Regions from separate parts of the Exiguobacterium sp. QJM3NY_9 genome, predicted to be linked through region 1. Evidence: predicted binding sites of a transcription regulator. Region 1 holds the regulator's gene; each other region holds the start of a gene.

What was found. The regulator LexA, encoded in region 1, represses DNA repair genes until DNA is damaged. The targets are predictions, from matches to a motif close to CGAACATATGTTCG.
Positions count from the first base shown of each region.
Region 2: a site for LexA is predicted at 4,560-4,573, ahead of addB (helicase-exonuclease AddAB subunit AddB). Genes of this name have one in related genera too.
Region 3: a site for LexA is predicted at 1,343-1,356, ahead of AC0VYQ_RS02355 (Y-family DNA polymerase). Genes of this name have one in related genera too.
Region 4: a site for LexA is predicted at 3,437-3,450, ahead of AC0VYQ_RS01700 (NUMOD4 domain-containing protein). Genes of this name have one in related genera too.

Region 1 covers NZ_CM149679.1:1,173,362-1,181,286, reverse strand. Annotated here, with positions in the region: gene AC0VYQ_RS05865 (DUF896 domain-containing protein) at 1-136, opposite strand, end outside; gene AC0VYQ_RS05860 (YneB family resolvase-like protein) at 250-903, opposite strand; gene yneA (cell division suppressor protein YneA) at 950-1,237, opposite strand; gene lexA (transcriptional repressor LexA) at 1,444-2,058, shown strand; gene AC0VYQ_RS05845 (metal-binding protein) at 2,089-2,562, shown strand; gene AC0VYQ_RS05840 (MIP/aquaporin family protein) at 2,741-3,442, shown strand; gene glpK (glycerol kinase GlpK) at 3,484-5,007, shown strand; gene dhaM (dihydroxyacetone kinase phosphoryl donor subunit DhaM) at 5,194-5,559, opposite strand; gene dhaL (dihydroxyacetone kinase subunit DhaL) at 5,552-6,154, opposite strand; gene dhaK (dihydroxyacetone kinase subunit DhaK) at 6,198-7,166, opposite strand; gene AC0VYQ_RS05815 (AzlC family ABC transporter permease) at 7,334-7,925, shown strand, end outside.
Region 2 covers NZ_CM149679.1:789,420-797,344, reverse strand. Annotated here, with positions in the region: gene addA (helicase-exonuclease AddAB subunit AddA) at 1-1,076, opposite strand, end outside; gene addB (helicase-exonuclease AddAB subunit AddB) at 1,073-4,510, opposite strand; gene AC0VYQ_RS03970 (truncated hemoglobin) at 4,649-5,029, shown strand; gene AC0VYQ_RS03965 (hypothetical protein) at 5,089-5,427, shown strand; gene AC0VYQ_RS03960 (hypothetical protein) at 5,500-5,910, opposite strand; gene AC0VYQ_RS03955 (competence protein ComK) at 6,031-6,504, opposite strand; gene AC0VYQ_RS03950 (HAMP domain-containing sensor histidine kinase) at 6,615-7,925, opposite strand, start outside.
Region 3 covers NZ_CM149679.1:464,765-472,689, forward strand. Annotated here, with positions in the region: gene AC0VYQ_RS02350 (YolD-like family protein) at 1-17, opposite strand, end outside; gene AC0VYQ_RS02355 (Y-family DNA polymerase) at 1-1,326, opposite strand; gene AC0VYQ_RS02360 (pentapeptide repeat-containing protein) at 1,536-2,183, shown strand; gene AC0VYQ_RS02365 (MBL fold metallo-hydrolase) at 2,275-3,030, opposite strand; gene AC0VYQ_RS02370 (arsinothricin resistance N-acetyltransferase ArsN1 family A) at 3,104-3,604, opposite strand; gene AC0VYQ_RS02375 (1,2-dihydroxy-3-keto-5-methylthiopentene dioxygenase) at 3,792-4,331, opposite strand; gene AC0VYQ_RS02380 (methylthioribulose 1-phosphate dehydratase) at 4,347-4,967, opposite strand; gene AC0VYQ_RS02385 (2-hydroxy-3-keto-5-methylthiopentenyl-1-phosphate phosphatase) at 4,964-5,623, opposite strand; gene AC0VYQ_RS02390 (2,3-diketo-5-methylthiopentyl-1-phosphate enolase) at 5,620-6,846, opposite strand; SAM riboswitch class I at 6,891-6,992, opposite strand; SAM riboswitch class I at 7,197-7,299, shown strand; gene mtnK (S-methyl-5-thioribose kinase) at 7,376-7,925, shown strand, end outside.
Region 4 covers NZ_CM149679.1:311,654-319,578, forward strand. Annotated here, with positions in the region: gene AC0VYQ_RS01675 (bifunctional transcriptional activator/DNA repair enzyme AdaA) at 3-1,061, shown strand; gene AC0VYQ_RS01680 (DNA alkylation repair protein) at 1,048-2,091, shown strand; gene AC0VYQ_RS01685 (hypothetical protein) at 2,094-2,423, shown strand; gene AC0VYQ_RS01690 (hypothetical protein) at 2,475-2,780, opposite strand; gene AC0VYQ_RS01695 (DEAD/DEAH box helicase family protein) at 2,790-3,377, opposite strand; gene AC0VYQ_RS01700 (NUMOD4 domain-containing protein) at 3,515-4,042, shown strand; gene AC0VYQ_RS01705 (hypothetical protein) at 4,109-4,288, opposite strand; gene AC0VYQ_RS01710 (GGDEF domain-containing protein) at 4,455-5,546, shown strand; gene AC0VYQ_RS01715 (DNA/RNA non-specific endonuclease) at 5,585-6,688, opposite strand; gene AC0VYQ_RS01720 (NUDIX hydrolase) at 6,942-7,352, opposite strand; gene AC0VYQ_RS01725 (Type 1 glutamine amidotransferase-like domain-containing protein) at 7,295-7,925, opposite strand, start outside.

The sequences.
Region 1 (7,925 bases):
TGAACGAACCACGAAATGCTTCTAAATAGGCCGTTCTTAATTCTTTTTGTTCCGCCGTCTCAGCTTCCGTTAACGGTTCGACTTTTGATTTATTGGCAAGTTCATTAATTCGATCGAGTTGTTCTTGTGATAACATAGTATCCCTCTTTCTCTTTGACTCAACGCGGAGCACTTTAATAGTAACCTTACTGTAAAAGACCCGAAAAAAAAAAGCAAGTTTGTCGCGTCAAGATGACACAACACCTGCTTTCATTCATAAGACTGGACAACTTCTTTATATTCAAGATAACGCCTGTTGACCGTCGCTTTCGAAATATCATGCCCCATGCCGCGTAAGGTCGTCGCGATGTCAGCAAATGTCAAACCAAGTTCACGTAATCGAACGATTTCTTCAATCGGGACTTCCTTTCGACTGCGGCCGGCATTCTCGCCTTGCCGATTGAGATTTTGTTCGGGTCTAAAACCATTATCGACAGCCCGTCGCATGCCGCGTGCAATTTTTGCATTGTGGAGCTTACGCTGGTATTCCTCAACGAGTGAAACGATTTCGAGGACCATTGCTTCCGCATCCGCCAGTTTGTATTCACCGTCTGACTCCATCGTCATCAACTGGACATCATGTTTTTTGAACGTATGCAAAATCGCGATTTTGGCGTTTCCTCGTCCGATTCGTGTATCGTCCGTCACGAGCACCGCTTCCACCAGATGACGCGTTACATAATCAAGAACGGTTAACATCCCTTCTCGCTCTACATCATAGCCACTTTCTTTTTCGACGATGATATCTATGATTTCAAATCCTTTTGTTAAAGCGAGTCCCGACAGTTCTGCTCTTTGCCGCTCCAGTGAGCTCTCTTGTGCTTCTTTTTCCGTCGAGACGCGACAGTAGATTACTACTTTCATCGTACCTCACACCCCTGTTCGTTCATTCAACAACTTTTATATTCTGTCATTGTTGTGCGATTGGTACAACGATTTTGTCTTTCGAAATGACATGTTTTGTTTCGAGCTCATTGTTCTTGATCAGCCAGTCAATGTATTCCTGGTTCGTCATCGAACCATCATTGTAGACTTCTGCAACTTGTTCGACCGTTACGTTCTCATCGACCGTGACTGACGCCGTGAGTAATTGGTGGACCTTTTCATCCGGTCGTGGCGTTAAAAGAAAAAGAATGAAAGCAAAACTGAGCGTATAAAACAGAATTGAAAAGGCATGAGTACGAATAGAATGAATCATCATGAATCCCTCCAAATAGGTTATTAGAATAAATGTTCTCGGAACAATTGTTCGCATAATCTATAATAAACATAGAACCAGTGTTCGGTCAATACAAAAACATCGAACAATTGTTTGTACGCTCATTTGTTCTATGTTATAGTAATTCTAGAAACATATATTCCTAAATCCTAAAAAAACCAATCCGGAAAGAGGTGGCAATTCGTATGCGGAAAATGTCTAAACGTCAACAAGAAATCCTTGACTACATCATCGCTGAAGTGAAGTTAAAGGGCTATCCACCTTCAGTTCGCGAAATTGGTGAAGCTGTTGGTCTTGCTTCAAGCTCAACGGTACACGGTCATTTGGATCGTCTAGAAAAACGTGGACTGATTCGCCGTGACCCGACGAAACCACGCGCGATTGAAATATTGCTTGATAAACCTGAAGAAATCAACGAAGCGATCGTCCATGTCCCCGTTATCGGCAAGGTAACTGCCGGACTTCCGATCACTGCGATTGAAAACATAGAAGAGCATTTCCCACTCCCTGCACATTATGTAGGAAATGAAACCGTCTTTATGTTGACGATTGATGGCGAATCGATGATTAATGCAGGTATTCTTGATGGCGATCGTGTTATCGTGCGTCAACAAAACACAGCAGAAAACGGGGAGATTGTCGTTGCAATGACCGAAGATAGTGAAGCGACAGTCAAACGGTTCTTCTTAGAAGATCAACAGGTACGTCTTCAACCAGAAAATGACTCGATGGACCCGATGTATTTCGATAACGTGTCGATTCTTGGCAAGGTCATCGGCGTTTACCGGACGATTCACTAAGAGAGGGACCAGCTGAGCTGGTCTTTTTTCATGCCTTCTGGAAATGTACATGATACGGTCAACTCCGTTGCCCTCACAGGATATGTTGTTTATTCGGTCGCAACGAACCAAACGGATTGGCTCCCGACAGCTGTCGGAATCGCCGTCGGGACCTTATGGCTTTCGCCCGACTTAGACTTAAAATCGGAACCTTACTATCGTTTCGGCCCTTTGCGTGTCCTTTGGATGCCATACGTCAAAATTATGCCGCACCGCTCCATCTGGTCGCATGGCTTAATCATCGGAGATGTCATCCGCCTACTCTACAGTGCTGCTTTATTGATTCCGCTTCTTTTTTTAGCCTTCTATAGTGAAATCATTCAAGCAAGTACGGTCGACTCATTGATTGACGTCATGCCTGCTTTTATTATCGGTGTGATGACCGCAAGTACGATTCATATCATCCTTGATCATACGAGTAGCTGGTTCCGCCCTAAAAAGAAACGAAAAAAACGTCGATCCTGACTTTTTCCATTTAATCATGGAAAAAGTCTTTTTATTATCCAATTCTAATTTTTTTAAACCTAAATATTGAAAATTTCTATTCCTATATTTCAATTATTTGTATTGAAAACGTTATCAATTCGGGTTAGGTTTAAATAGAAAGGCATTATTCGCTTTAATCCAAAGGGAGGGTTTTTGCATGAGTAATTTTATTAGTGAGATGATGGGAACATTGATTCTCGTCCTACTCGGGGATGGCGTCGTCGCCGGTGTCGTTCTGAAGAAAACCAAGTCTGAAAATGGTGGCTGGATTGTCATCACGCTCGCTTGGGGTCTCGCCGTTATGACCGGTGTTTACGTCGCGGCATCCAGTGGTGCCCACTTGAACCCAGCGGTTACTTTGTCGCTCGCGCTCAATTCTGACTTACCGTGGGCAGATGTACCTATCTATATCGCTGCTCAACTTGTCGGAGCATTCCTTGGCGCAGTACTCGTTTGGCTTCATTACATGAAACATTTTGAAGCGACAGAAGATCAAGCCGCAAAACTCGGTGTCTTCGCGACAGGTCCAGCGATCCGTCATACGGGATCAAACTTAGTATCTGAGATCATCGGGACATTCGTTCTCGTCTTTGGTATCTTGGCGCTTGGAGCGAATACGTTTGCAGACGGACTCAATCCATTGATCGTCGGTCTCCTCGTAGTCGTCATCGGTCTTTCGCTCGGTGGTACGACGGGTTATGCAATCAACCCTGCCCGTGACCTTGGTCCACGTATCGCCCACGCGATCTTACCGATTCCGGGTAAGGGATCATCAGACTGGGGTTACTCATGGATTCCGATCGTCGGACCAATCATCGGAGGCGCAATCGCCGTCTTCATCTATCAACTGTTATTTTGATTGAGCATTAGGTATCTTAACTATTCAAGGGGGACTCACAGATGGAAAACAAGTATATTTTAGCACTCGACCAAGGAACGACAAGCTCACGCGCCATCATTTTCGATCATGATGGTCAAATCGTCAACTCTGCTCAACGTGAATTCAAACAATACTTCCCACAACCAGGCTGGGTCGAGCATGATGCAAATGAAATCTGGGGTTCGATTTTAGCAGTCATGGCGGATGCACTCGGAACGGCTGACATCAAACCGAGTCAAATCGCGAGCATCGGAATCACGAACCAACGTGAAACGACAGTCGTCTGGAACAAGGAAACGGGAAAACCAGTTTATCATGCCCTTGTCTGGCAATCGCGTCAAACGGCCGACATTTGTGATGAGCTAAAGGAACAAGGACTCAATCAAAAATTCCGCGATAAAACTGGCTTACTCATCGATGCCTACTTCTCAGGAACAAAAGTCAAATGGATTCTAGATAACGTCGATGGTGCACGTGAGCAAGCAGAGAACGGGGAACTGCTCTTCGGTACAATCGATACGTGGCTCGTCTGGAAGCTCTCAGGTGGAAAAACACATATCACAGACTACACGAATGCCTCACGGACACTCATGTACAACATTTACGAACAACAATGGGATGACGAGTTACTTGAAATCCTGACAGTTCCTAAATCGATGTTGCCAGAAGTCCGTCAATCAAGTGAAGTCTACGACAACACAGTCCCGTATCACTTCTTCGGCTTCGAAGTTCCAATCGCCGGCATCGCCGGTGACCAACAAGCTGCCTTGTTCGGTCAAACGTGTTTTGAACCGGGCGAAGGGAAAAACACATACGGTACAGGTTGCTTCATGTTGATGAACACGGGCGAAAAAGCCGTTTCTTCAGACCACGGACTCCTGACGACGATCGCTTGGGGCGTCGACGGCAAAGTGGAATACGCACTCGAAGGTTCCATCTTCGTTGCCGGTTCTGCAATCCAGTGGTTACGTGACGGTCTCCGGATGTTGAAAAATGCAAAAGACTCAGAAGGCTACGCTTTGAAAGTCGATTCAACAGACGGTGTCTACGTCGTTCCTGCTTTCGTTGGTCTTGGTGCACCGTACTGGGATAGCGACGTTCGCGGTGCCATCTTCGGATTGACACGCGGGACGGAAAAAGAGCACTTTGTCCGCGCAACACTCGAGTCACTCGCTTACCAAACTCGCGACGTCTTGACAGCGATGCAGCAAGATTCCGGCATCGAACTGAAAACGTTACGCGTCGACGGTGGTGCCGTTGCCAACGACTTCTTGATGCAATTCCAATCGGATATTCTCGGTGTTCCAGTTGACCGCCCGGAAATCAATGAGACGACGGCACTCGGTGCAGCCTACCTCGCTGGACTCGCTGTCGGCTATTGGAAAGATAAAGCTGAAATCAAAAAGCAGTGGAAACTCAACCATCAATTCACACCTGAAATGAAAGAAGACGATCGCGAAAAACGTTATGCCGGATGGCAAAAAGCGGTCGAAGCGACAATGGCATTCACACCGAACAAAAAAGCAGCCAACGCAAACGTCTAATCGAACAACGATGACTTTTGCACCACTCTATTAAAAAGAAGCGATTTCGATATCACTCGAAATCGCTTCTTTTTTGTCTTTGACCTTTTAATTCATACACCTTCTCAATCCCACACCAAAGAACTCCCCTCTAAATGAGCAGGCAGATACCTGACTTAGAAGGGAGATTGGTCTTACGCGAATCATTTAGGCGAATTCATTTCTCAATCCGTCAACGACTTCAGTCAGTGACTTCGATTGACCACTTAAAACAGCCGCGAGGAATGCCCCTTCGACGAGCGGTGCCTCGACAAATTGGACCGTTTTATCACCGCTATACAGTTCAAGGGCCAACTCCGCATTCATTGTTGCAGAACCGATATCCGTCAAGATGACACCGTCATCGTCGAGCGCCTTCAACGTCTCTTCAATGCGCGAAGCATCTGTACCGATGCTTCCATCCGCTAAACCGGCCGCTAGCAGGATTGGTGTATCCGGTGCCATTTCGGCAAGCAGTTCCTTTAGACCAGTCGCCAGTTTTTCACTGTGTGAAACGAGAATTACATTAACCATGTAGCACCTCCACGATTTCTTGTAACAAGAGTGCACTCGATAAAGAACCTGGATCTTGGACGCCGACTGTCGCGTCTCCAAAGTAGGAAGCCCGCCCTTTCGTCGCGACACGTTCTTTTGTATCACGGAGCGCTTGTTCGAGTGCAGCGTTTAAATCCACCTCTTTGCTCAAGGCCTCATGGAAAGGTGTCCAAATGTCGACCATTGTTTTCTGACCGAATTCAGACTTTCCACGCATCTTGATGCCTTCCGTCGCTTCAACAAAAGCTTGTGCCAGTTCTTGCCCTTCCACTTCTTTTTTCCCTTTAAAGGCTCCGGCGAACTTGACGAACGCTGTTCCATATAACGGACCAGACGCCCCACCGACCGTCTTGATTAACGTCATCCCGACTTGTTTTGACAAATCACCTAAATCTTCATACTCACCATGTGCTTCTAGTTCTTTTTGGACGGCTTGAAAACCGCGTGACATGTTAATCCCGTGATCGCCGTCGCCGATTTCACGATCAAGATCGGTCAGTTCATCTTTATGGGCTTCAATCTGTGCTGCTGCCTTCAGTAAACTTTCACGAAACTGTTCTGTCGTTAACTTCATTTCAATCCACCTCTTCTATTTCTTTTAAAAATTTTTAGTCTGATTAAAAACCGATTGCATTCGTTTTTGCGTCAAGGTAACCGACGAGCTCGTCGTCGACCGGAAGTAACGTAATCGAGAAACCGTGCATCTCAAGCGATGTCATATAGTTTCCAACGTATGGACGGACGATGTCGTAGCCTTTTGCTTGTAATTGTTCCGCGACATACTTGTAGGTGATGTAGAGTTCCGATTCCGGCGTTCCACCCATACCATTGACCATGACAGCGACTTTTTTGTCTGTTACTTCTGCTGTCAGTCGGTCGAGCAGTTCCGTGACGATTGCTTCAACGGACGCAACCGGTTTCCGGTCGATTCCTTTTTCACCATGGATTCCAATTCCGATTTCCATCTCATCTTCATGTAAGTCGAAACCAGGTTTTCCGCTTTCCGGCATGTAACACGGTGAAAGTGCCATCCCAATCGAACGCACGCTTCCGATGACTTTCTCGGCAATTGCTTTGACTTCAGCAAGCGACTTGCCTTCCGCCGCTGCCGCACCGGCAATTTTATGGACAAAGACTGTACCCGCGACACCGCGGCGATCTTCTTCTTTTTTGATGGCGATGTCATCCTTTACGACAACCGTCTCGACTTCGATATCTTCAAGTTCTGCCAGTTCCTTCGCCATATCAAAGTTCATGACGTCCCCGGAATAGTTTTTAACGACGAGAAGTACGCCTTTACCAGCGTCTGCTGCCTTGATCCCTTCAAGGACCATATCTGGTGTCGGTGAGGTGAAGACCTCTCCACAAACTGCTGCAGCTAACATCCCGTCACCAATGAAACCAGCATGGGCTGGCTCATGCCCACTGCCGCCACCCGAAACGAGGGCAACTTTTCCGTTCAGTGGTTCTTTTCGTTTTACGACATTGACGCCGTCGACTTTCGCATATAAATCCGGATGAGCTAAAACGAGACCTTCCACCATATCTGATACGAATCGGTTGGCATCTTGCATTAATTTATCCATCTTGAACGCTCCTTCGTCTAACGATTTTTTGCACTACCACTTAGTCTTTACCACAATTCAAGCAAACTTATGTCAAGAAAACATATGAAAATATTGACCACTTAGTGTCCATTTTTGAGTACGGATGCTATGCTCATCTTACATGTCAAAAAAGGAGGAATTGTGTCGTGTCTTCTTCATTCCAAGCAGGGGTCAAAGCCTGTTTACCAACTGTTCTCGGTTATCTCGGAATCGGTTTTTCAGCCGGCATCGTCGGTCGTGCCTCCGGTTTATCCCCTCTTGAAGTCGGATTCATGTCCGTCTTCATTTACGCCGGTGCCGCCCAGTTCATCATCACAAGTCTTTTATTATTAAATAGTCCCGCTTCTGCCATCATCCTGACGACGTTCATCGTCAATCTCAGGCACTTATTGATGAGTCTGACGCTTGCACCGCATGTTGAGACCCGGCATATCCGTGATCGGATCGGCGTCGGGACATTATTGACAGATGAGTCGTTCGCTGTCGCGATGAATACTGCGCAAAAAGGAACGCTTTCCCCGTCTTTCATGCACGGCTTGAACCTGACTGCGTATCTCAGCTGGATCGTCGCAACTGTTCTCGGAGCACTCGTCGGCAGTTGGTTCCCTGATCCTGAGCGCTTCGGTCTCGACTTTGCCCTGACGGCGATGTTCATCGGCTTATTGTACTTACAGTTCGAAGGAGAACGTTCCCGCATTGCCGTGAACAGTTGCCTCTTACTGATCGTCTTACTAATGC
Region 2 (7,925 bases), 380 kb from region 1:
TCCAAATCGGAAAAATCGACAAGCCCCCGTTCTTGTTTGGCTTCGAGATAGGCTTCAGCAAACTTTCGGACAAGTGTCACGATCATCTCGACATGTCCAAGTTGCGACCGAAGATCTTCGAGGTAGTCGACACCCTCTTTTTGAACGAATAGCTCCTGACGCTTTTTCAAATCACTGACGAGACGCGTCCGTTCCGTTTGAAATGTTTTAATCGCCTCATCCCCACGCGGACTTTTCCAGCGTCCGAACTCGACAGCTTGGAATGCCAGTGCGACCGTCGTCCAACGGTCAGTCGCCGGATTAATGCGGCGTAACGGTTCAATGTCACGCAATAGGAGCTCCGCCATTTCTGTATAGCCGGACTGATGCAAACGATAGGAGAGCTCAAGGTAACGTTCTAAAATCGGTGCGATTTTTTGCCATTCTAATTCAAGGAGTCGTGTCAGCAACGAAGATTCATCGGGATCAACCGGCTGGTCGTATTGTGCAAGCAGATGCTCGTAAAAACCGTCTGGATCTGGTAGCGAACGCGAAAACCGGTACAAGTTTGAAATCAGAAAGAGCATTGCCTGATCGTCCCGATCTGAAGTATAACTATCAATCAATTCATAAAATGCCGGATTGGCGGCAGCGTAAAACTCTTCAAAGACCGATTCCAGTACATCATCTTGTAACAACAATAATTCGGCTTCATCCGCAATTCGAAAAGCCGGATCCAGTCCGATTCGATAATAGTTTTCCCGTAAGATTGATAAGCAGAAGGAATGGATCGTCGTGATTTGTGCCCGGTTCATCATCTGACGCTGCTTCTTCAAATAGATATCGTCTGGGGCTTCTTTGATTTTCGCTTCGATCGCCTCGATGACACGCGTTTTCATTTCTTTTGCGGCAGCGTTTGTAAACGTCGCGACTAAAATCCGGTCTGCTGTCAGTGGATCTTCCTGATCGATGACGCGTTGCGTCAACCGTTCAACGAGTACGGCGGTCTTCCCTGAACCGGCTGCTGCCGAAACGAGAATGTGTCCTCCGCGCGCATCGATTGCTTGTTGTTGTTCATCCGTCCAATTGACGCTCATTCCTCTTCCTCCTTCAGTCGGTCCAATACTTCTTTTTCAGATAAAGGGTCCAGTTGACGATAACTGTTCCCGAGCGATTCGTCGAATTGACAGACCGAACGGTATTCGCAAAACGTACACGGTGTTCGCTCTTGATAGTCGAACGGATCGATGGCGATATCTCCCGCGTACATCTCGGCACTGCTTGTTTTCAATTCGTCCCAGGCATGATCCATCAACGCGTTCAGTTCCGCTTCTTTGACGACCCCTTTCGTATGTGATTTATGCAGCCCTGTCTTCGTAAACGTCACTTTGACGAGTGGCGATTTTTTCCGTTCATCAAACGCGATTTGATCCATCGCCCGTAACACATCATCATTTTCGACAATCACACCTTGCATCTGGTAGGATTCGAGCAATAAACGATTCCGTTCTTCTTCAGCCGCCGACAAATCACTTCGTAACATCGGATTTTTGACATGGAAGTACAGGGCGCCTGCTGGTTTCGCTTGTTGATTAAATAAGACTTCTGATTGTTCGACGACCGTTTTTAAATAGAGCAACATCTGAATCGCAAGACCATAATAAATTTCAGCAAAATCAAGCGCTCGGGCACTCGACTTGTAATCGACAATCCGGACGTACAATTGGTCACCAATCGTCGCTTGGTCGACTCGATCAATTCGACCAGTGAATTCGATTTCCGTTCCATCCGGCAGTGTAAACCGTAACGGCGGGAACATCGCGTTCCCAAAGCTGATTTCAAATAAATCAGGTTCGAAGTCAGACCGTTCTGCTTGTTTGACGAGCATCTTCGCCGTTTGTTCGACGACATCCGTTAATTTTTTCTGAATGTATCCGAACCGATTCGAACTCATCAAAATAGCATTTTGAATGTCTGGTGTCACTTTTTCCACGGCATTTTTCGCAAGTTCTGTGCACGATGCATCATCTAAATCACGCCATTTTCTGCCGGACTCCTTGATGTTGACGGACAAATCATTTAACGCGCCATGAAATAGATTTCCAATGTCGGGTGCCTCGAATTTATACAGTTTTCGTTCCTTCAAACGTAACCCATACCGTGCGAAGTGCTTATAGGAACACGCATTATATGTCTCAAATCTAGAGACACTCGCCTTGATGCTGTCACCGTAAAGGGAACGTGCTAAGTCGTCTGGAAGTTCATCTGCTCGGTTTTGATAAAATAACGCATCGACGAGTAACGCCATTCGTTCTCGTCCTTGACCATTCTCGAGCAATGCATTGTAGACATCAAACCATGACGATTGAATCGGATACCGGCGCTGTAAACGGCGTAACTCGATTGCCGTCGCAGCCGCCGCTCGGTCGGGATCAGTTACGAAATCGAATTGATCATTTGGTGCATGCTCTCCTGCTTCTGCGAAGTGTGTTTTGACAGGACGGTCTTGCAGTAATTGGTACTTGATTTGTTTCACGATGGAGGCTGGTTGTAATGCCTTCCCGTCCTCATCAACGAGGGCATAACTGATGTACAATGCCTCGCTCGGTGCCGTCACTCCGTGGTACAGGTAGTATAATTCGTCATCAAAGACATCCAGTGACGCTTTACCGACCGGAACTCCATGATTATGAAGGAAATCATGATCTCCTTCCGACAGTAGTTTCGACTGGTCTTCGACGAACGGAATCATACCATCATTCGCGCCGAGTAAAAATGCGACTTTTACTCGTTGTAAACGCCCCCGGACATAATCCGTCGCGATGACTTGATCGAGCGATGGCGGGACGAGTGAGAAGCGCAGACTCTCAAGTCCGGTTTCGACCATTTGTACGAATAAGTCTGTCGACAGTTCCGTCTCAGGAGCTGCCGCTTCAAGTTGTTCAAGTAAATGTAAGACCGCTTCATATACTTGATCATGTTCCCGGGCATGACTGAGCTCATTGCGCTCGAGCGCCTCTTGTTTCCAACTGAACAGCCGATCTGTCAACTGGTGTTCTTCAAGGAACTGATAAAGTGAACGCGTATGTTCACTCATTGTTTTTGATTTCTTCAACCGGTCTTGTAACGGGGTAATCGCATCGACGACGAATTGACGCATCCGGTTTAACTCATCCTCTTCTTCGAGTTCCTCCGCCGTCAGACTGACCTCATCCGTTAAGCGTCGTTTCAATTGCCACGGCTTTTGCCACATCGTGCCTTTAATGCCACGTTCTAAGACAAATGTCTCTAATCGATCAAGCGCGAGCCGTTGGTCATCTGCCGGGAGTGGCATCAATTCCGTTTTCAGCAAACGAAAGACTGCTTCTTCACGGTAACCGGCGACGACGAGCTCTAAAGCAGACTGAATCAATTCAACAATCGGATGATGAATCATCGTTTCCCGCTTATCAAGGAAATACGGAATATCATAGAGCTGAAACGCACGTTCTAAATGATCCGCATACGGTTCAAGATGTCGTACGATAAAAGCAATTTCATTGAACCGGTAACCATGCTCGCGCACGAGTTGGATTGCCTGGCGGACAGCGGCTTCCGTTTCAACTTGGCGATTGACGGCAGCTGTCACCGTGACCCCGTCCACTTCATGATCGACAGGAGGATAGGCAGGACTCATCAATGATTGTTCTAATGTTTGTAGTCCTTCCGACTTGAACTTAATCGTCCGTTCATAATGGACCTCTTCATGCTCGAGCTGTCGGTCTTGCATCTGTTCGAGCAATTGCATATAACAACGTTGGGAGACCCCAAACTCCGTCTGTTTCGCATAGGGATCGCTCACATCGATTGTAAAGCTGATATGCACTTCTTTTGCTAGTTCCATCAATTTAAGCAACACCTGTTGTTCCTGTAACGAAAACTCATAGAAACCATCAATAAAGAACTGTGTATTACCAAGACCTGCTGTCGGTAACAAGTCGAGTAACGTTGTATAGTAATCATCTGCATGAAGCGCTTTATCCACGATGCGTTCTGAGAACCGCTCATAAATCAGAGCTAAATCATTTAGTTTCGGCGAGCGTTCCGGAGAAAGTCCGCTAATTTGACGTAACATGTCTGGAGCGACGAGCGAACGTTTGAACGTAGCGATCAGTTCATCAAGCCCCTTGTAAAACCCGGGCATATTCTTTGTCCGTTTGAAAATCTTTAACTCATTTTCAACTTCTTCGACGACTTGACGTAATAACAACTGTGTCCCTGTCTCGTCTAAAAACGGAATCGCCTGATTGCCATGATCCCGCATGATATGAAAAGCAAAGCGCCGCAAACTCATGACTTCCATCCGTACTAATCCAGATAGGCGGGCATCCGTCGCAATTCGACGTTCCATCTCAAATGACATTTGATCGGGGACGATAAAATAAATCGGCTCTCCAAGTGGTCGCTCCTCGAGCTCATTGATTACAGTCTCTATTAATTTTGTGGTTTTTCCGGTTCCGGCACGACCGAGGTGCATATGATTCATGGTCATCAGTTCCTCCCTTAGCTCGTTTTTGTATACGTCATTATCTCATAAAACACGAACAAACGTCCGTTTTTGAAGCTATATTTTTCTACTTATTTTTGCTACACTGAAGCCAATTAAAATTAGTTAGACAGGAGGAATACCATGCTATATGATGACATCGGAAAACAACCGATGCTTGAACAGCTAGTCGCTCGCTTTTATCAACTTGTTTATGCCGACCCCATACTTCGTCCGATTTTTCCTGATGATCGTCAACGTGTCGAGCAGGCGCAAGTTATTTTTTTGACACACTTAACAGGTGGTCCACGCCAATATGAGTTAGATGATTCGCGGACGAATTTAGCGATGATTCACCGACTCTTACCAATTGAACAGCAACACGCCTTTCGCTGGATGGAGTTGATGGAAGTGGCCATCTATGAGACACTTTCCAATCGAGCTGTAGCTGAACGTTTGATGGAGCGCTTACGAATTGGTGCATTAAACGTCTTACGGATTTGTGAGGCTCATCAGGAACCGTGAGGGATTTTTCTTTCTCATCTGTCCATTTCCATGTAAAATGAAAGATGGAGGCGATAATTATGACTGAAGAACAAGATAAGAAACCTGATTTAGTGAAATCGGCACTCGAACAAGCAGAGGCGAAAACTGCAGAGGAACCGGTTGAAGAAGAAAAGTCTGACGAGCAAAAGAAACTCGAACATATTAAAGGACTCGTCACATTAGAGCGCGGTTCTGATTACTTCCGTGTCGTCTTTTATGATGACCACAAGCATTTGATTTTCAAGGAACTCGATTATGATCGTGTCGAATTCGTTGGTCGCTTCTATAATGATAGTTTTGACGCGACGAATTTGAAACAGCTCGAAGAAATTGCAGAGAAAGCACTCTCAACTTCGATTCGAAAACGTTTCCTTTAAGATAGGTTATGTATAGAGAAAGCCGCGTCCCTGGATTAAATGAGGGACGCGGCTTTTTTCTTATACGCTTGTTTATTCACTCTCGGGAGTGTTTCTTTTTTTGCGACGAAGTACATATGCGATTACCCCTCCGGCAACGGCAAGCCCTGTCGCCGCTAAAACGGGAATCAATACTTTCTTCGAAGATAATTTTTGCTTCACTTGCTCTAAGCGAGATTCTGTTACTTCTTTTTGCGCAATCGATGTGCGGCGGTTAATCGTCATATGTTTTGATGCATCTGTGACGACTACTCGCTTTGTCACCCAACGTCGATTTCCTGCCTCGTCGACAATGAGTTGGCGTGTTCGCTTAATATCTTTAATTCGTTTGCCGGGCGTGTTTTCTGGACGAACGATCCGTGAACTAATAAAACGGCGTCCTCCATTAACACCGAAGCCCGGCTGTAATTTTCTACGGTTTAACCATTCATATGATTCATTCATCGTGTAGCGACCAGATCGGTCGCTTCACCTCCCCTTCAATGCGCATTCAGTTTCTACTCAAGTTCATTTCGCTCTCATTGGTAACGTTTCCTGTTAGAGTGTTCCACTTTTCTGCACTTGTTAAACGTGTTCATGTCCCGTCCCCTGGAAGCGTCGTTGCATTTCGTAAGCTAATTCTAGGGTTTTAATCCGCTGTCGTTCAATACTATAGGCAGATGCGGCGGTATCAATCCGCTGTCCTGTTTGAAACTCGACTTGCACCTTTCCGCCACTCTTTTTAACGGTCTTCATTTGTTTAAAGTTAATCCAGATGCACTCCGCCTTTTCTTTAGCTGTCGTCGGAAAGAAGATGGTTTGTGCTTGCCAATCAATTAAAACCGGCGTTTTTCGGTTTGGTCCTAAGATATGTCGTGCTGCTTCAATTCTTCCTCGCATCGAAGAACCAAAATACAAACATGATTCTTCAATCAGTTTGATCGGATGTCCTTCGAGCACAAGTTCCGACCGTTCTTTAATAAGTAGTGTTTGCGGTTCCCCGTATTGACCGTACTGAGGAATAAGAGCTAACGTTTCTTCCGTGATGTTATGTGGCATCCTGCTATCTCCCTTCTTCTATTACTTTGTTTATATCAAAGAACCCACCTGTACGCCCTCGACTGTTCGATATTTCCCAATATAAAAAACGAGATATCGCTATCTCGTTTTTAAAGTTCTTTCGTTGATTGGTCAATCTCTGGCTTAAAATGACGTGGGAATTTGAAAATCACACGAACTTTATCTTTTCCATTTCCCACTGCTTGGTTCTCGATTGAAACTTCCCCATCATGACGCTCAACGATACGTTTTACGATATAAAGACCTAGACCAAATTTACCTTCTTTACCACGTGAAAATTGATGAAAAAGTGGTGATGATGAATCGAGTGGCGGACCGTCGTTTTCAATCTCGATTTGAGCTATCTCTTCGGTCCCGGATAAACGAATATCAATCGATGTCTCGGCATATCGCATCGCATTATCAATTACATTTTCAAGTGCAACCCGTAATTGTTCTCCTTCGCCAAGTACAAGACCGGCTTCCCCTGTAATCGTCCACGTGAGCGGCTTTGTACTCGAGAAACGACTTTGTAATAAATGAACCATTCGGTCTAAATCAATCGTATCCCATGTAGAACGATCTAATTCAAAGTAATCCAATTTCGTCACGTAAAGCAAGGCAGCGACTTTCTTTTCTAACCGCTCGGCCTCTTCCTCAATTACCGAGACCGAACCCGTCAAATCACCATCCGGATAAATCCCGTCAGAAATGGACTGTGCATAACTGCGAATGACCATGATTGGTGTCTTCAGGTCATGTGAAATATTTTGTAGCAACGCTTTTTGTGCTTTATCCTGCTTTTCTAAATCGACGCGCATGGCATTGACCGATCGTGCCAAACGACCAATTTCATCTCCGCGATCAAGAGGAAGTGGCGTATTCCACTGTTGCGCTGCAATTTTTCCGACTGCACCTTCAATTTCAATCAATGGTTGCGTCAAGCGACGTGCTAACCAAAAAGCGATGAACAATGTCAAGATACTCACAATTACGACGACCCAGCCAATTTTTGAAAACAATTGCGTAATCAGTTCTTGACGATAGGCATCCCAGACATAAGAGACACGATAATACGTCTCCCCTTCCGATTCTATCTTGAGAATGCTGTAATAGACGTCTTCTTTATCAAGTTGTGTCGTATATTTTTCCGTTTCTGCTTTTTGATTGATCGCATCACGATACATCTGATCAATCAATTGTTGCGGGGCTCCCCCATAATAGAGTTTCCCATTTTTCGAAAGCAACAAAATATTAACGGAACGCGACTCCTGTTTTCGACGATCAAATTCTATTGGATTGTCCTGCAACATGTCGATGACAGAAGCATCTTTTGAAAAGAAGACTTCACTGTTTTCTAATGTCGAATAGACCTGTTCATCAATAAAGTTTCCAATCGATGACCGCATGACGACAAGGAT
Region 3 (7,925 bases), 710 kb from region 1:
TCACGATACCGTGTCATTGCCGTCACCTCCCGGATGACCACCGACGAAGCGGAGGCGGCGCTTGGCGACACTTGTATCAAGAAAAGAAACAGCGAGGCGGATGGTTCCCTTCCCGTAACGGACGTTGACATGATCGATTGCCTTTAACAAGCGTTTGCGTTTCCAAACACGGGTATTGTCTTCGAACAACGACAGTTGCAGTGCACCTTGGTCGGGGACAAGTTGACCGAGCGAGACGGACAAAAAACGAATCGGTTCGTGTTCGAGCCAGTTCGGCTCGAACAGCTGAAGGATATGCCGCAGGATAATCCGTTCGTCTGAAGTCGGATAAGGGAGACGGAGTTGCTTTGAAAATCCTGCCCGGACGATATGTCTCGAGTAACGGACACCTAAGTGAACCGTCCATCCAAGTTGATTGGAAAAGCGGACGCGGGCTGCGACATCGTTTGCGAGCTCACTTAAGACCAGCCGAATCTGGTCGTATTCGTAATAATCACGCATCAGTGTCACGCCATGACCAACCGTCTTCTGTCGGGATGATGCCGGACGAAATAAAGCGGTCGGATCAATCGTCGTCGGAGATTGATCGATGCCCCATGCATGATGCCAAAGTTCGGCACCGATGACACCAAAACGTTCGTGTAGTGTTTCTAATGGTGCGGCCGCCAAATCGCCGATCGTCTCAATGCCTAATTGATTCAGATGGTGCTCCATTTGATGACCGATCCCCCACATCTTGCGAACGGGAAAGTCATGTAAGAGACGGGGGACATCAGCATAACCACAACGCGCAATGCCCTGTTTCTTCCCGAGTAAATCAAGGGCAAGTTTCGCGATGACGTTATTAGGACCAATCCCGATTCGGACGTGAATGCCGGTTTGTTCCAGGATAGCTGACTGTAATTGGTTAGCCGCTTCAAAATCCGTACCGAAGAGGTGCTCCGTTCCCGTCATGTCAATGAAACTTTCGTCAATCGAGTATACCCGGATTGCTTCCGGTGGTCCGAATTGATGGAGCACATCGAGGACACGAATCGACGTTTTCATGTAGCATAACATGCGTGGTTCGACGAGATGAATCTGCTTTCGTTCCTTATACGGGAGTTGTTCAATCTGGTAGAGACGACTTGCCGTTTTGATACCAAGCGTCTTCAAAGCAGGGCTCGCCGCTAAAATGACGGAGCCGCTCCGTTTTAAATCGGAAACGACGGCTAATTTTGTTGTTAATGGTGGTAGATTTCGGTAATGGCACTCGCAACTGGCATAAAAAGAGACACTATCCACGCAAAAAATACGTTGGTTTGGAAAGTCCGCATCAGAAGACACGAAAATCACTCCTTTTAGAACGTTTGTTCTTATTTTATTTATGTTGATTCTAGCACGGTCTCAAAGTGTCTCAAATCAAAAATTGAAAAAGAGTGTACATGTCATCACTTTTTAGAGCGCGGCATGACTTTAGAGATCATCCTCTTGAGTCATATTTAGGTAACAGGTTTGGTACACTAAGGACTGAGAAGAAGAAGGGTTGGGAGAGAATGAAGAAAAAACCGATGATCCATCTACCGGATGTCCCGAATAACTTAGCAGTCGAAACATTTGCAGAAATCGAAATCGATGATCCGTACTTGTATCAAATGATGTATGAAAAAGAAACGTTACCCATCGAGCTGACGGAGCGGATCGATGCCAATCAAGTCTGTTTTCGGAATGTCTCATTTGCGGGGCTCGTGTTTGATCGCGCGTCATTTGAAAATGTTCGATTTGAGCAGTGTGACTTGACGGGTTGCCAGTTCCGTGACAGTCGTTTTCATCGCGTTCTGTTTCAGGACTGTCGCCTGACGGGGGTTCAATTAGAAGAAACGACACTTGATCATGTCACGGTAAAAGCATGCCAGGCGAATTACTTACAAGTGATTCGGACATCGCTCCGACAAGTAACGTTCGAGCAGACGGCGATGCGGGAGACACAATTCTTCGAAGGGAAACTCATCGATTTACGTTTTGAGGATGTTGAATTGATGGAAAGCCAGTGGGTTGAAACTCCGTTAAAAGGACTCGATTTGCGACAAGCGGACGTCTCGGGGATTACGATTGATCCACGCTTTTTGACAGGGGCGATCGTGACGGAAGGACAAGCAATCGCATTTGCCCGATTACTCGGTCTTGTCATTCCGCAAGAATGAACATGAAAAAAACCGGACGCTGTTCCTCTTCCTTTTAGAGAAGTGGAAAACGTCCGGTTTTTTTTGTTCGTACGACTCTCGAAGGAGAGACTTAAAAGGAGAGCGTCTCGCCGTCGTCCGGAATCAAAAAGTGAGCGGAGAGATGATTTGCTGCTAAAAAGTCAGCAATCATATCGCGGCGGAGCAGGCAGTGATTGACGGCTTCGAGATGCGAAACGATGATCGTCGCTTCAGCCGCTGCCGCGTGGACCGCTAATAAATCACGTTCCGACATCGTGATCGGTTCACCGGTCTGGAACTGGGCGGCACCACTATTGACGACGATGACATCTGGTGCATAGGTATCAATCGCAGAATCGACGTCGTCACACCAAATCGTATCACCGGCGATATAGAGCGTCGGCTCATCGGGATGCGTAAAGACGAGACCGGATACGTGTCCCATCCGTTGTCCAATCTCACCGACACCGTGTTGACCATTCGTGCGGAAAACTTTGACATCGCGCAGTGTCACACCTTGGTCGAACGACTGAACGTCCGTGAAACCGGCATCTTTAATGACAGAAGCGTCCGTCGCGTTTTGGGCATAGAGCGGAACCGTCTTCGGTAATAATTGTTTGGCGGCATCATCGAAATGATCGGCGTGAAGATGCGTCACGAAGACGGCATCCGGATCGAGTAAGGTCGAGACATCAACCGGCAAGTCGACGAGGGGATTGCGGTGGGTATTCGGTGTATGGTCGAACGGAGGAAGCGAACCCTTTTCACCGAGAAAAGGATCAATTAAAAAAACTTGGTTGGCATAGGTCAAGACGAGTGTCGCATTTCGAATTTGCTGGATGTTCACAGGCAATCTTCCTTTCTTGTACGAATCTTCCTCGTCTCATATTCCCGACTTGCCGAACCTTTAATCCAAAACATCATTGGTCCGGTTTAGGGAGAATTTTTTCCATCGCCAGGACATCGACGTAATACCCGTTTAACATTCCTTGTTCTTTAAAGGTACCGACGATTCGGAATCCGGCTTTGATGTAGAGTTTTTGACCGATCCGGTTGAAGGGGAACGTGAAGAGAATCAGTTTGTGCATGCCGTGAATGATTGCATGTTCTTCGATGATGTCGAGTAGTCGTTTTCCGATTCCTTGTCCGCGGTGGGTCCGTGTGATGTAGACGGACAGTTCGCCGACGGACTGATAGACGGGACGCGGATTGTAGGCATCGAGCGAAATGAAGCCAAGAATCTTTGACCCTTCATAGGCAACGTAACCGGCATGTCGCTCGGAGCGTTCACTGAACCATTGCTGCATGAAGGCGAGATCCTTCGTATCCGTCTCGAGCGTCGCGATGCGGTCTTCGATTCCTTCATTATATATGGCGAGCACATCCGGTAAGTCGGTTTCTTGAACGAGACGAATCATCATACACGTCATCTCCTTTTCGAGTACTTTTCTTCATTATATCGGAGATGGGTGAAACAAACGCCATGTTTCTAGAATAGGAAATACGCTCCGACACGTGCTTTCCTCAAACATGTTTGTCAGACAACGTTTCAGTACAAAAAAGCCCAGGTCCTCTATCGCTAGAAGACTTGGGCCGGCCCGGACTGAATTAGTTTGCTGAAGACAGGGCGTCCCGCTCGTAAATCGGCACCCAGCCGTCCGTCGTGACGAAGATTCGGATTGCTACCACTTTCCGGTCTTCCTGGAGCGTGAAGTAGTGGCGCGTGTTGACGGGAACGGAAATCAAATCACCGGGATTGAGCTCGATGTTGTAATAGCCGACCTCCTCGTCTTTAATCGCAAACACGCCATGGCCGCTGACGATGAAGCGGACCTCGTCATCGGTATGATGATGTTCTTTTTGGAAGTTGACGAGTAATTCATCGAGATTCGGTGTCGTATCCGACAGTGCGATGATGTCAGCCGTCTGGTAACCGCGACGTTCCGAAACATCTTTAATCTCGTCCGCGAATGTCGTTAAGATCGTCTGTTTGTCGTCATCCGTTAATGTAAAGTTTTCGACGAGGTCGCTTGGTAACTTCGAGACGTCCCATTGTTCATATAAGACGCCGCGTGAAGCAAGGAATGAAGAGACCTCATTTTGATCCGTATACCGTTCGTTTGTCTGTTGGAAAAGTACTGTTGCCATTGTAAATTCCTCCTTTTAATGAATCGCCTGTCGGCACGTTTGTAGTTTTAAGGTGTAACTGAACAAAAACTCGAATGCTTCCAACTGTTTTTTCGCTTCAAAGGCAGTCGGTGCCCAGACGGTGATGCCGTGATTGCGAATCAGGACGGCGCCGCTCTCGGCATGTACATGTGCTGCAAAGGCAGCGGCAAGCGTCGGAATGTCGGCATGGTTCGGGATGATCGGCACACGGACTTCCGCATCTTCTTCCCAACGGCCGAGTGCCTTGATGATTTCCTGACCGGCAAACCGAATCTCGCCTTGATCGCCGTACAGTTCCGAAATGACATTATTGTCAATCGTATGGACGTGAAGGGAACACCCGGCAGTCGTTCGGTTGAAGACCTCGACGTGGAGCAATGTTTCGGCAGAGGGACGACCCGTCTGTTCGCCGATCAGTTGACCGGACGCGTCGACATGGACGAAGTCGTCCGGTGTATCCTGCCGTTTGTCCTTCCCGCTTGCCGTCACGAGAAATTCAGTCGGTTGATCGGCTGTCCGGATGGCGAGATTGCCGCTTGTACCGGGGAACCAGTCGCGTGCTGCAAGTTCCTGTTTGACGGCACGTAATTCTTCATATCGTTTTAAGAAGGTCATGTGTACACCACCTTTGTCTGCAGATGATTCAATATGTCATGAAAGTTTTCAAACGGTGTATACGGGATGCCGTGCTGTTCACATAGCGTGATCAGATAATCCCGTGCATAAACGTGATCCGCCTGCTTAGCCAGTTCAAAATCTGTTACGGAGTCGCCGATCGCGATGATCGTGTCACCATTCTGCTTCAGCTTCCGGGCGATCGAGGTTTTGCAACAGCCGCATTGATTTGTACAGGCCGCGTCGCAGGAATGCGGCCATTCGATTCGAACCGTCTCCTGGCTGAAGTCACTGCCGTTGCAATAAATCGCTTCGTCCGTCAGTACATCCGCAAGAATCGGCTGGACAAAAAAGTCGATCCCGCCGCTGACGATGGAAAAATCAATCTCGTTTGATTTGGCAAAGGCGAGCAAGGTGTCGAAGCCGGGACGAATGACTGCCCGTTTCATCAAGAAATCAATGTAGTCCTGTTTTTGACTGGACGGAAGCAGCTGAAACATCTGTCCGACGCCGGACTGAATCGAGAGCGACCGGTCGAGCACACCTTGTTTTAACGGTTCAAATTTTTCCGGCGGAGCGAACTCCTGCATCAAGGCGATGATATTATCGTGCTCCGTTACCGTTCCGTCAAAGTCACATAAAATCCGGATTGTCATTTCGTGATCCCCCAAGCATCGAGGGCGACACGTAATTCCTCGTGCTGGCGGGCGGCACTTGTCAGTGATTCGCCGGCCAGTGCTGCGCCCAGTGCCTGGCGGAAAGCGGTGACTCCGGCCGCAGCACCTTGCGGATGACCGTGGACACCGCCCCCGGCATTGATGACAGAATCGACGCCGAAATCACGAACAAGCTGGGCGACGAGACCCGGGTGGATTCCGGCGGACGGGACCGGGAGAATTGTTTTGGTCTCACCGATTCGGGTCGCTTCGACGGCAATCCCGCGGGCCAAGTCTTTGGCGAGGGCGACATTCCCGTACGGCGACGGGAACAGTGTCAAGTCGGCACCGGCAATCCGCGGCAACGTTCCGAGCAGGACCGGGGCGGCAATCCCGTACTCGGGACTGGCGATCAAGGCACCGCTCAACGCCGGATGATTAAAGATCGGGACCGGGATTTCCGGATCGGCTGCCAGTTCCCGCAAGACATCAAGCCCGTATGTAAACGTGTTGAGCAGGAGGGCTGTCGCTCCGGCTTCGACCAGTCGTTTCGCCTGCTCTTTCAAGCGGAAGACCGGACCACTCAACGTAATCGCATAAAGGGCCCGTTTACCGGTCCGTTCATAGTGTGCATCGAGGACTTCCCGTCCAATCCGCGCCCGGTCGAGTGCCGGTGTCAGCGGATTGTCGTATAAGATTTCGTCATCCTTGACGAGATCAATCCCGCCGGCGAGCTGGGCTTCCAGTTGTTCCCGTAAAAAAACGATGTCCCGTCCGATGACGCCTTTGAAGATGCTCATCAACAGGGGGCGGTCATGGACTTGGATCAACTGGCGGACGCCCTCGATGCCGAATTTAGCACCGGGGAAATCCGGTGTGAACGAAGCGGGAAGCTGAAGATCCGTCAGTTTGATTTGACCGTCGAGTGACAGCTTGCCGAAGACGGTCGTCAAAATCGCCGAAAAGTCCCGTGAGACGTTGTGTTCCGGATAACGGATCGTGACATACCCTTTTCCGTCGTGTTCTTCCGTATGGACGACTTGTCCTTTAAAGGATTCAAGCTGTTGTTGTTCCAAGTGATTCAAATCGGTCCATGAGCCGACCGTCAGACCGAGGGCGATTTGCTCTGCCCGTTTTGGTAACTGATTGGTCACGCCGAGTTGGTAAGTTACGGTAATATACGCCATGATCGTCGTCTCTCCCTTGTTAAAAAATACAAAAATGGTCCCTCGTCAATGACAAGAGACCATGAAAAATTGCGCGTGGACTCTTATCTGTCAGCGTGTTAGCTGCAAGAATTAGCACCGTGCCAACTGGTCGGTTGCTGCGACATCATAGGGCTCGTCCCTCCGTCTGCTCTTGATAAGAATTGGATGAAATTGTGAAATCTAATTGCAATTTTTACATGAGATGGACGTGATGTCAAATAATTTTTTGAAAATTTATTTTTTTTGAAATCAGCTTCTATAGATGGCGGTCTTTTAAATGGTTTTTCACTAAAATTTGGAATTGACAGATGATTTAAGACGGGCGTAATATTCGAATCAACATCGAACACAACAACCACATATGACTCTTATCGTGAGTTGGCAGAGGGAATTGGCCCGAAGACGCCGCAGCAACCGACCATCCGGCACGGTGCTACATCCAACAGACATTCGTCTGAGAGATAAGAGGACGGATGATACCCCGCGCCTCTTTTCTATGACGAAAAGCGGCGTTTTTTTGTGTAGAAATGAAGGGGGAAGCAAGATGGCATATCAAGCATTTACAGAACAGGACGCCATTAAACGTGTCCGGGAACTCGGACTCATCGGACAGGAAGAAGCGACGGCAGAAGAAATCGGCGACGGGAACTTGAACTTAGTCTTTCGGATTCAGGCAGGGAAAGAACGTTTGATCTTGAAGCAGGCATTACCTTATGCAAAAGTCGTCGGGGAAAGCTGGCCCTTGTCACTCGAGCGGGCCTGGATCGAACAGTTGGCACTGAAGGAATTCGCAAAATACGCGACGCCATTCGTTCCACGGGTCTTTCATGCCAGTCATGAAGAAGCGTACACAGTGATGGAGGACTTGTCGCACCTGCAAATCGTTCGGACGGGATTGCTCGCCGGCGAAACGTATCCGCTCCTTGCAGAACATGTCGGTTCTTACTTGGCGCGGACGTTATTTTTCACGTCAGATTTTGCGCTCGGTCCAGTCGGAAAAAAGCAGGTCGCACGTGACTATTACAACCCGGATTTATGCGACATCACGGAAAAGTTAATCTTTACGGATCCGTTTTACGACGCGGAAACAAACA
Region 4 (7,925 bases), 860 kb from region 1:
GTATGGAGGACCATCAAACAGAAGAGTATTATGCGGCACTCGTCCGCCGGGATGCGACCTATGAAGGACGGTTCTTCGTCGGCGTCAAGACGACGGGCATCTTTTGCCGTCCGTCCTGTCCGGCCCGGAAACCGAAACAGGAGAACTGTGAATTTTACAAGACGGCGAAAGAAGCCTTACTCGCTTCATATCGCCCGTGCCTGCGCTGTAAACCGTTGTCGCACCCCGGTGCGAGTGACATCATCAGCCGTCTTGTTGCCGCTGTCGAAGCGACACCGGAAAAACGTTTTAAGGAGGCCGATTTCCGGGAACTTGGACTTGATGCGTCAACGGCGCGCCGCCAATTCAAAAAACGGTTCGGGATGACGTTCGTCGAGTATGCCCGCTCCCGTCGGATGGGACTGGCGATGAAGGAAATCCGGACCGGGAAACCGGTCATCGAGGCCCAGCTCGCAAGCGGCTACGAATCGAGCAGCGGCTTTCGGGATGCCTTCGCCAAAATCATGGGGGAGACACCGAAACGCTGGGACGGGACCTACCTGCAGGCGAAATGGCTCGATACGCCACTCGGTCCGATGCTTGCGATTGCGGACGACGCAGCCCTTCACTTGCTTGAATTCGTCGATCGCCGGGGACTGGAACGGGAAATCGAACGGCTTCGTCTTGCGGCACGTGCCGTTATCGTCCCGGGTGAATCGGTCATCTTTGAGCAAATCAAACAGGAGCTGGCCGACTATTTTGACGGGAAACTGAACCAGTTCGCGACGCCGCGCAAACTGTACGGGACACCCTTCCAGCGTCGCGTCTGGGCCGAGTTGGAGCGCATTTCATCCGGGGAAACGATTTCCTATCAAGAACTTGCCATCCGGATCGGTAATCCGCTTGCCGTCCGGGCCGTCGCCCGGGCGAACGGTGCCAATCAACTGGCACTCGTCATTCCGTGTCACCGCGTCATTCGGACAAATGGAGACTTAGGCGGATATGCCGGTGGGCTCGCCCGGAAAGCGACGTTACTCGAAACCGAGCGACGAAAGGACTTGATTTTACATGGCACTGATTAAAGATGTCTTCTCGGACGACTGGCTCGACCGCCTGAGTCGGGCGCTGGATGCGCCGCGGCTGCAGCAGGACATTAAACGAGTCGACTGGGACGAACTCGCCTTCAAACAACGGGTCCGCCGGATTTCGACGTCGCTTGGATCGTATGTGCCACGTGAATTTGACTTGGCAGCGACAGAACTCGAACGGCTTGCCCCGGACTTCACAGGACTCGCCGGGATCGTGTTTCCCGACTATATCGAGCTCTACGGCGACGACTGGGACCGGGCGTTACTGGCACTCGAACGGCTGACGCCGTATTCGACGGCGGAGTTCGCCGTCCGGCGGTTTTTACTGACCGACCAAGACCGGTACCTGCAACAAGCACTGCTCTGGAGCACGTCGGACGATGAACATGTCCGGCGCCTGGCATCGGAAGGGACACGACCACGCCTGCCGTGGGGACAGGCGATCCCGTCGTTGATCGCCGATCCGCGTCCCGTCCTGCCGCTGCTCGACCGGTTGCTGACCGACGACTCACTTTACGTCCGCAAGAGTGTCGCCAATCACTTGAATGACATCACGAAGACCCATCCGGAACTTGTGATCGAACGACTTGATCAGCTCGGAAACAATCCGCAGACGGATTGGGTGTTACGTCATGCTTCGCGGACCTTGCTGAAACAAGGACACCCGAACGTCCTGCAGGCATTTGGTCTCGTGACACGGGGGACGGTCACGGTCGATGATTTGACGGTGACACCGTCGCTGCCGATCGGGGGCGAGCTGTCATTTACGTTTAGCCTCGCGACGACGGAACCGCAAGTCCTTCGCATTGAATATGCGATTGACTATGTCAAAAAGCGGGGAATGAGTCAAAAGGTCTTTCGGATTAGTGAACGACAGGTGACTGGACGGGAGACGTTTACGAAACGGCAATCGTTTCGGAACTTGACGACACGCGTCCACTATTCGGGGACGCATCGTGTGACCATCTTGATTAATGGGCAAGCTTACGCAACGGCAACGTTTGACGTGACAGGGGAGGAATGAAGATGAACGGACGCCATCCTGACTTTACGACGTCCCGCTTACACATCGAAGCAGTGGATACGACAGACGGCTGTGTTTGGACATTGGACCTGCGGGACAAGCACCAACAGGTTGCGACAATGCAGTTAGCCGGTCAGCAACTCAGCTATGACGCAATCGATCCGTCCGACGCCGCCGGCTACATTGAAGAAGCCTTGACGGTCATCACGGCCTATTTAGCGCGGACGCTGTTGTTACCGTCCGTCACGGGTCGCGGCGGGGAAGCCGCTGTCTGGGAGAAGAGTGGATTTAAGAGAACGGATGATGGATTTTTGTTAGCCTTGACGCACTAAATGAAAAAGGGGACAACACCTACCGCGGATTGCGGCGCGCGTTGTCCTCTTTTAAGGTTCCGAGATGCCGTTCGCGAGCAGGAGGAGATAAACCCAAATCACGAGCGGGAGCAGCAACATCAGATTGGCGAGCAAACTGAAAATCTTGATGACGGTGTTTTTCAACCGGAGCGCGATCAGGAGTGACATCACATAGCCGACGCCGACGAGCGAATATAGACTGATCGGGACCCAAAGAATCATGTTCGGGAACGTCCGTCCGTTCAGTCCGAAAAATAACAGGAGACTGACTAAAAAAAGAGGATGAACGTCAGGATAAGTGAGCGGTATTCCTTCGGTTGTGACGTCAAGTGGCATTTCTCCTCTCTATTTTTGACTGACGGGGAGATCAGACCAACCGAAATGGGCGCAGATCGCTTCGGCACTTGCAACGGCGGAGCGTCCTTCCGTATCGAGCCGCAAGTAATTCGGGTACGGCAGTTCGCCTGGCAAGGAGGACGTTCGGTAGCCGTGTGCCGTCTCGAGCAGGTCGTTTTCGGAAGCGGCGAGATCACGTTTCGTAAACTTATGGGCAAGGCGGTTTTCCGTCTTGTTCCGCGTGAGACGTGTTGCGACAGAGGCTTCGAGTTCGACGATATAGACGTCGGCACCCGCCTCTTCAAACAATGCGACCGTCTCGTCGATGAACTCAATCCCCCCGCCTTCGACCCCGAACAGGCAGAGGAACGTGAAGAGGACACCTTCAAGATCACTGACCGCCATCTCTTTGAACATCTCCCGGCGGATTAAGTCTTTCAGTCTGTGATGGGCGGGCTTTGAAAAATCAAAATAGGGCAACAACAAATCAATCGTCTGATGGTTATGGAATAACTTCATCCCGGTCAATCGTTCGAGTTCCTGACCGATCGTCATCTTTCCGACGGCCTGAGGACCGAGCAGCAAAACAAATTTCATCGAAAGACCCCGTTTCCTTTTTTTGTTAGATTACCACACCCGTTCAGCACGTTGTAATTAGAACGTTTGTTCGCTTTGTAGTATAAGGGGAGTAAGAACTGTTGGCGTTTTAGGACCGAATGGAGGTCATTGCTCATATGGAACATTGGAAGATGGTACAAGGATATGAAGGGAGTTATCAAGTGTCGACGTCGGGAAATGTTCGTTCGCTCGACCGGATTGTCGAGACGAGCCGTGGCGTCAAGCAGCGGCGCACGGGTGTCGTCCTGCGCCCGCGCATCAATCAGGAGGGTTACCGGAAAGTGACGTTGTATCAGCATGGGCGCGGTGAACGGTTTTACGTCGGTGAACTTGTCGCACGGGCGTTTCTTGACCCGACCGCCTGTCAGGAGCGTCTCGTGCGGGCAGACGCTGACCGCTTGAACGACCACATCGATAATCTGTCGGTCAAGCCTTCGCCGAGTCAAGCCTATGCTTCCTTGCTCGCTGAATTCGATCTGCTGTTGACGGACCATGTCGAATTGTCGGCGTGGCAGATTCGGGAGATCCGGCGGCGCTACCGGGCGGGCGAAGCATCGATTCGAAAGCTTGCGCTCGTGTACGGGGTGACTGAAAACCGGGTCCGCAATATCATCGATAAGAAAGAGGCGCGGTATGTCATGTAGGCAAAAGGAAAGGGCAGTCCGAAGAAAATCGGTCTGCCCTTTTGGTTGAAAAAAAGTAAGGTGTCGTTAGCCGGCAAGTGGTAAGTACGGCGTGATTTGGCTCACCGTCAGTTGGAGGAGCTGTTGCGTTTCCTCTTTCGGTTCAGACGTGACGTAGATGATTAACGCAGCGGCGACGATTAAAAAGATGACGATGACGAGCCCGATGAAGAAAGGCATTTTACTTTTTCGTTTTTCTTCGTTCATGTCCACAGGTAGTTCCCCCTTTTACGAATTAAACAGATGCATCTGTCATAATGATTCCCCTTTAAGAAAATGGAAAACCTGCGAAACGGCTAGAAAAAGGGTTTCGGTAAGACGATAAAGAAGATATAGACAGAAAAAGCTATTTTTTGAAGGGGTGTCGGTCGGTATGTTGAGTCAGTTCAACCAGTTTCTATTAAACTTTTCCCTTTTGATTACGTCCCTGCTGTTCGCTTTCTTACCGATGCGCAACATCAAACGCATTTCACCGCATTCCTCAATCCGGATCCGGCTTGCCGTCGGATTGATTGCAAGCGTGATCGGGGCACTGCTCGTCTTAAACAGTATCTCCTACGATGGAGCGAAGATTGATTTACGACTCGTCGCGCTCGTCACGGCGTATTATTACGGCGGCTGGGTCAGTGGCGCATTGACGACGGTCGCCGTCATCGGGGCCCGTTTTCTCGTCACGCCACCCGGTGTCTACCAAGGTTTGATTCTCGCGACGCTGATTTGTCTTGCTTTACTCGTCACGGCAAGTATTTACCGTCGCTTTGCTGCCCAGACGTTCAAAGACTACCTTGTCCTACTGAGCATCGGGATCGGCTACAGCTTACCGGCCCTGTATTTGTTGACGGATACGTTCATTCGGTTTCTTGAGATGTCATTCGTCTACATCATCTTCAATCTCCTCGGCGGGTACGTGACGTTTCGTTTCCTGCAGGAATTACGGAAACATTTCCAGTTCGTCCAAGCCCAGCAGGAGCTTGCCTTGACGGACAGTCTGACGAATCTCGCCAATCGACGGAAACTCGATGAGACGTTAGCCGACTATGACAAACACGGGTATGCCTTCTCGGTTCTGATCGTCGATATCGACTTCTTCAAGTCGGTCAATGACGAATACGGACATGATGGCGGGGATGTCGTCTTACGGCAACTCAGTCATCTGTTGACGACGTTTTGTCCGGAAACGGGACTCGTCACACGTTATGGCGGCGAGGAATTCGTCGTCGTCCTGCCGGATATCTCGCACCGTGAAGCGGAGCGACTCGGGGAACGGATTCGGACGGCGTGCGCCGATCAACACTTCATCTTCAAACCGTATCCGGCTTTCCATGTCACGCTTTCGATGGGTGTCGCATCGTCCGATCAAGCCAAGACGGCGTTCGAAGTCGTCCAAAAAGCCGATCAGGCGCTGTATCAGGCAAAACAGACGGGGCGCAACAAAGTCGTCGGTTATGATATGACACATAATTAAAAAAAGGCAGCTCCGCGGAGCCTGCCTTTTTCGTGTTGTCATTCACCGACCATGCCGTCGTTATCGTTGTCCCGCATGTACGGATAGAGCCAGTGGTCACTCCGGATCGGCATGCTGAAACCGGCATCCTTCGCTTCCTGGATCGTGACTTGTCCGTTTCCGTTCGCATCGACGCTTGAGACGTCACCGCCTGTTTCCGGCGTCGTGCTTGGTGTCGAAGCGGCAGGCGTTTTCGCCTTCGGTTCAGCTTTTGGTGTTGCTTTTGGCGCTGCCTTTGGTTCAGCCTTCGGTTTACTTTCCGGACTCTCGGTCAGACCGAGCGACGCGTTGACACCATCCGGGTTGACGTTATCGAACTTGTCGACGATGACGTTGCCTTTGATTGTGTACGTGTACTGATAACTCGAAGGAATTTGCGTTTTCGTCGTTTCATAGCGGATGATCGCTTCGAAATTCGTCGCACCACCGGCTTTACGGATAGTATCTTCCATGTAGGCTTGATCGCCGTGGCGATTGAGCGTGCTGTCCTGCGGCGTGATGTTGTAGGCGTTCGAGACACCGCCAAGCGAATCGGCGATGACATGTCCTTCATCAAGATCACGGTGTTCGACACCCGGAACCTTCGCTTCATCATGATAGTAGCGACCGGCTGACGTCACGTCTTCCGTTTCATCATTTTGTAAGGTGATTTTTTTGGCGATGACTTTGACGAGTTGTCCATGCTTGTTCGTAAATGCCCAGTATTCACGGTCCCCGAACCCGATATCGACGACGACGTTCGCCTGACGGTCTCCGGACTGGTCGCCGCCATCAACTTGAATCTGTTTGTATCCGGCGAACGGATCATTGCTGGACGCCGTGACCGAGGGCTTGTCTTCTGTTTCTTTTTGATCCGTTGTCGTGTCTGATTTTTTTTCGGTCGTCTCTTTCGCAACCGGCTCTGCAGGAGGCGTCTCCTGTTTCGCGTCTTCTTTAACGATGTCCGCTGTCGGTTCTTTGACGTCGCTCGTCTGCGGCGTCTCTTCTTTTGGAGCACGTTCCTCTGTCTTCGTGTCTGTCGAAGAAACCGTCTCCTCGTCGCTCGCACATCCCGTCAGTAACAGGGCCGCTAGCGGTAATGCAAGGTACATTCGTTTTTTCAAGCCGCACTCCTTTCACTTAAGCACACCCGTCTGTTTTCTCAACATCCCTGAAGCTGGCGCTAAGCTGATTTTCAATATATAACAATCTTAATATATATTTGGGTGCAATTAAACAAATATGTAAATTTACTTAAGGAATGACGACGTCAATATCGTGACGTGATGCAATCAAGGAAGTTGCATTTCAGGCAAAAGACAATCTGTCCTGGTGGGCAGGACAATAAAAAAACACGCCACTTCACGTGACGTGTTCTCAGATTGAGACGAGTTGCGGGAAAATCTGGTGCCGCTCAAACTCAGCCAGGATGTTCGGTGCAATCTGTTTCCGGACGTCTGCTTCGTCAGCCCAAAGATAGGCGTCGTGTTCGTCCGATAAGCTGACGGCACCGGTTTCCGCCGTACAGAAATAGACGACTAAGATGACTTGTCGGTCCGGGTGGGTCAGAAAGCTTGAGGCATACGCAATCCGGTCGACTGTGACCGTCAAACCGGTCTCTTCCCGGATTTCGCGCAGCAGACTCGCTTCCGGGTGTTCCCCGAAATCAATCTTCCCGCCCGGGCATTCCCAGGTCCCGCCACCTGAGTCGGCAGCGGCGCGCTGGACGATTAACATTTGGTTGTCGTACCGGATGATGCCTTTGACGGCGGTGACGATGGTCGGCATGTGTGTTCCTCCGTTCGCTTGAGCACAACAGGCAGGGGACCTTCCTGTTGGACGAGTTGATTGTTTTTGAGGTAGATTCCTGTCCGTTCCGGTAAACCGTAGCCGGACAAACTTTCAGTCAACGTGAAGGCCCGTTGTAAATTCGCAACTTCATCCCAAGTATCGTAATGGACGGAGAGGACGGCGTCCGGTAAGAGACCGAGCCCTTCAAGGACTAAGTCCCGACCGTCCCGCTGATCGATTGCCGGAATCCGGCACTCGTCCGGTGCGAGTAATGCCCCGGCAGAAAAACCAGCGACCGGGACACCAGAGCGGTACCGTTCTTGGATGACGGCGCCGATTGGCGTGTTGAGGATGTAATCCTGATAACATTCCGTTTCCCCACCCGAGATGATGATGCCTGTGCTTTTGCTCAACTGTTGAAGCTGTCCGTCGGTCGGATGGGGCGACAACGGCAAGTGGAAAAAGTCGGTTATCCCACAGGCGGCTAACGCATCCGTATAAACCGGTGCGTAACTTGAGAAGGACGAACCGGGACGCGGAACATAAAGTAAGGCGACGGGTCCGGGTCCG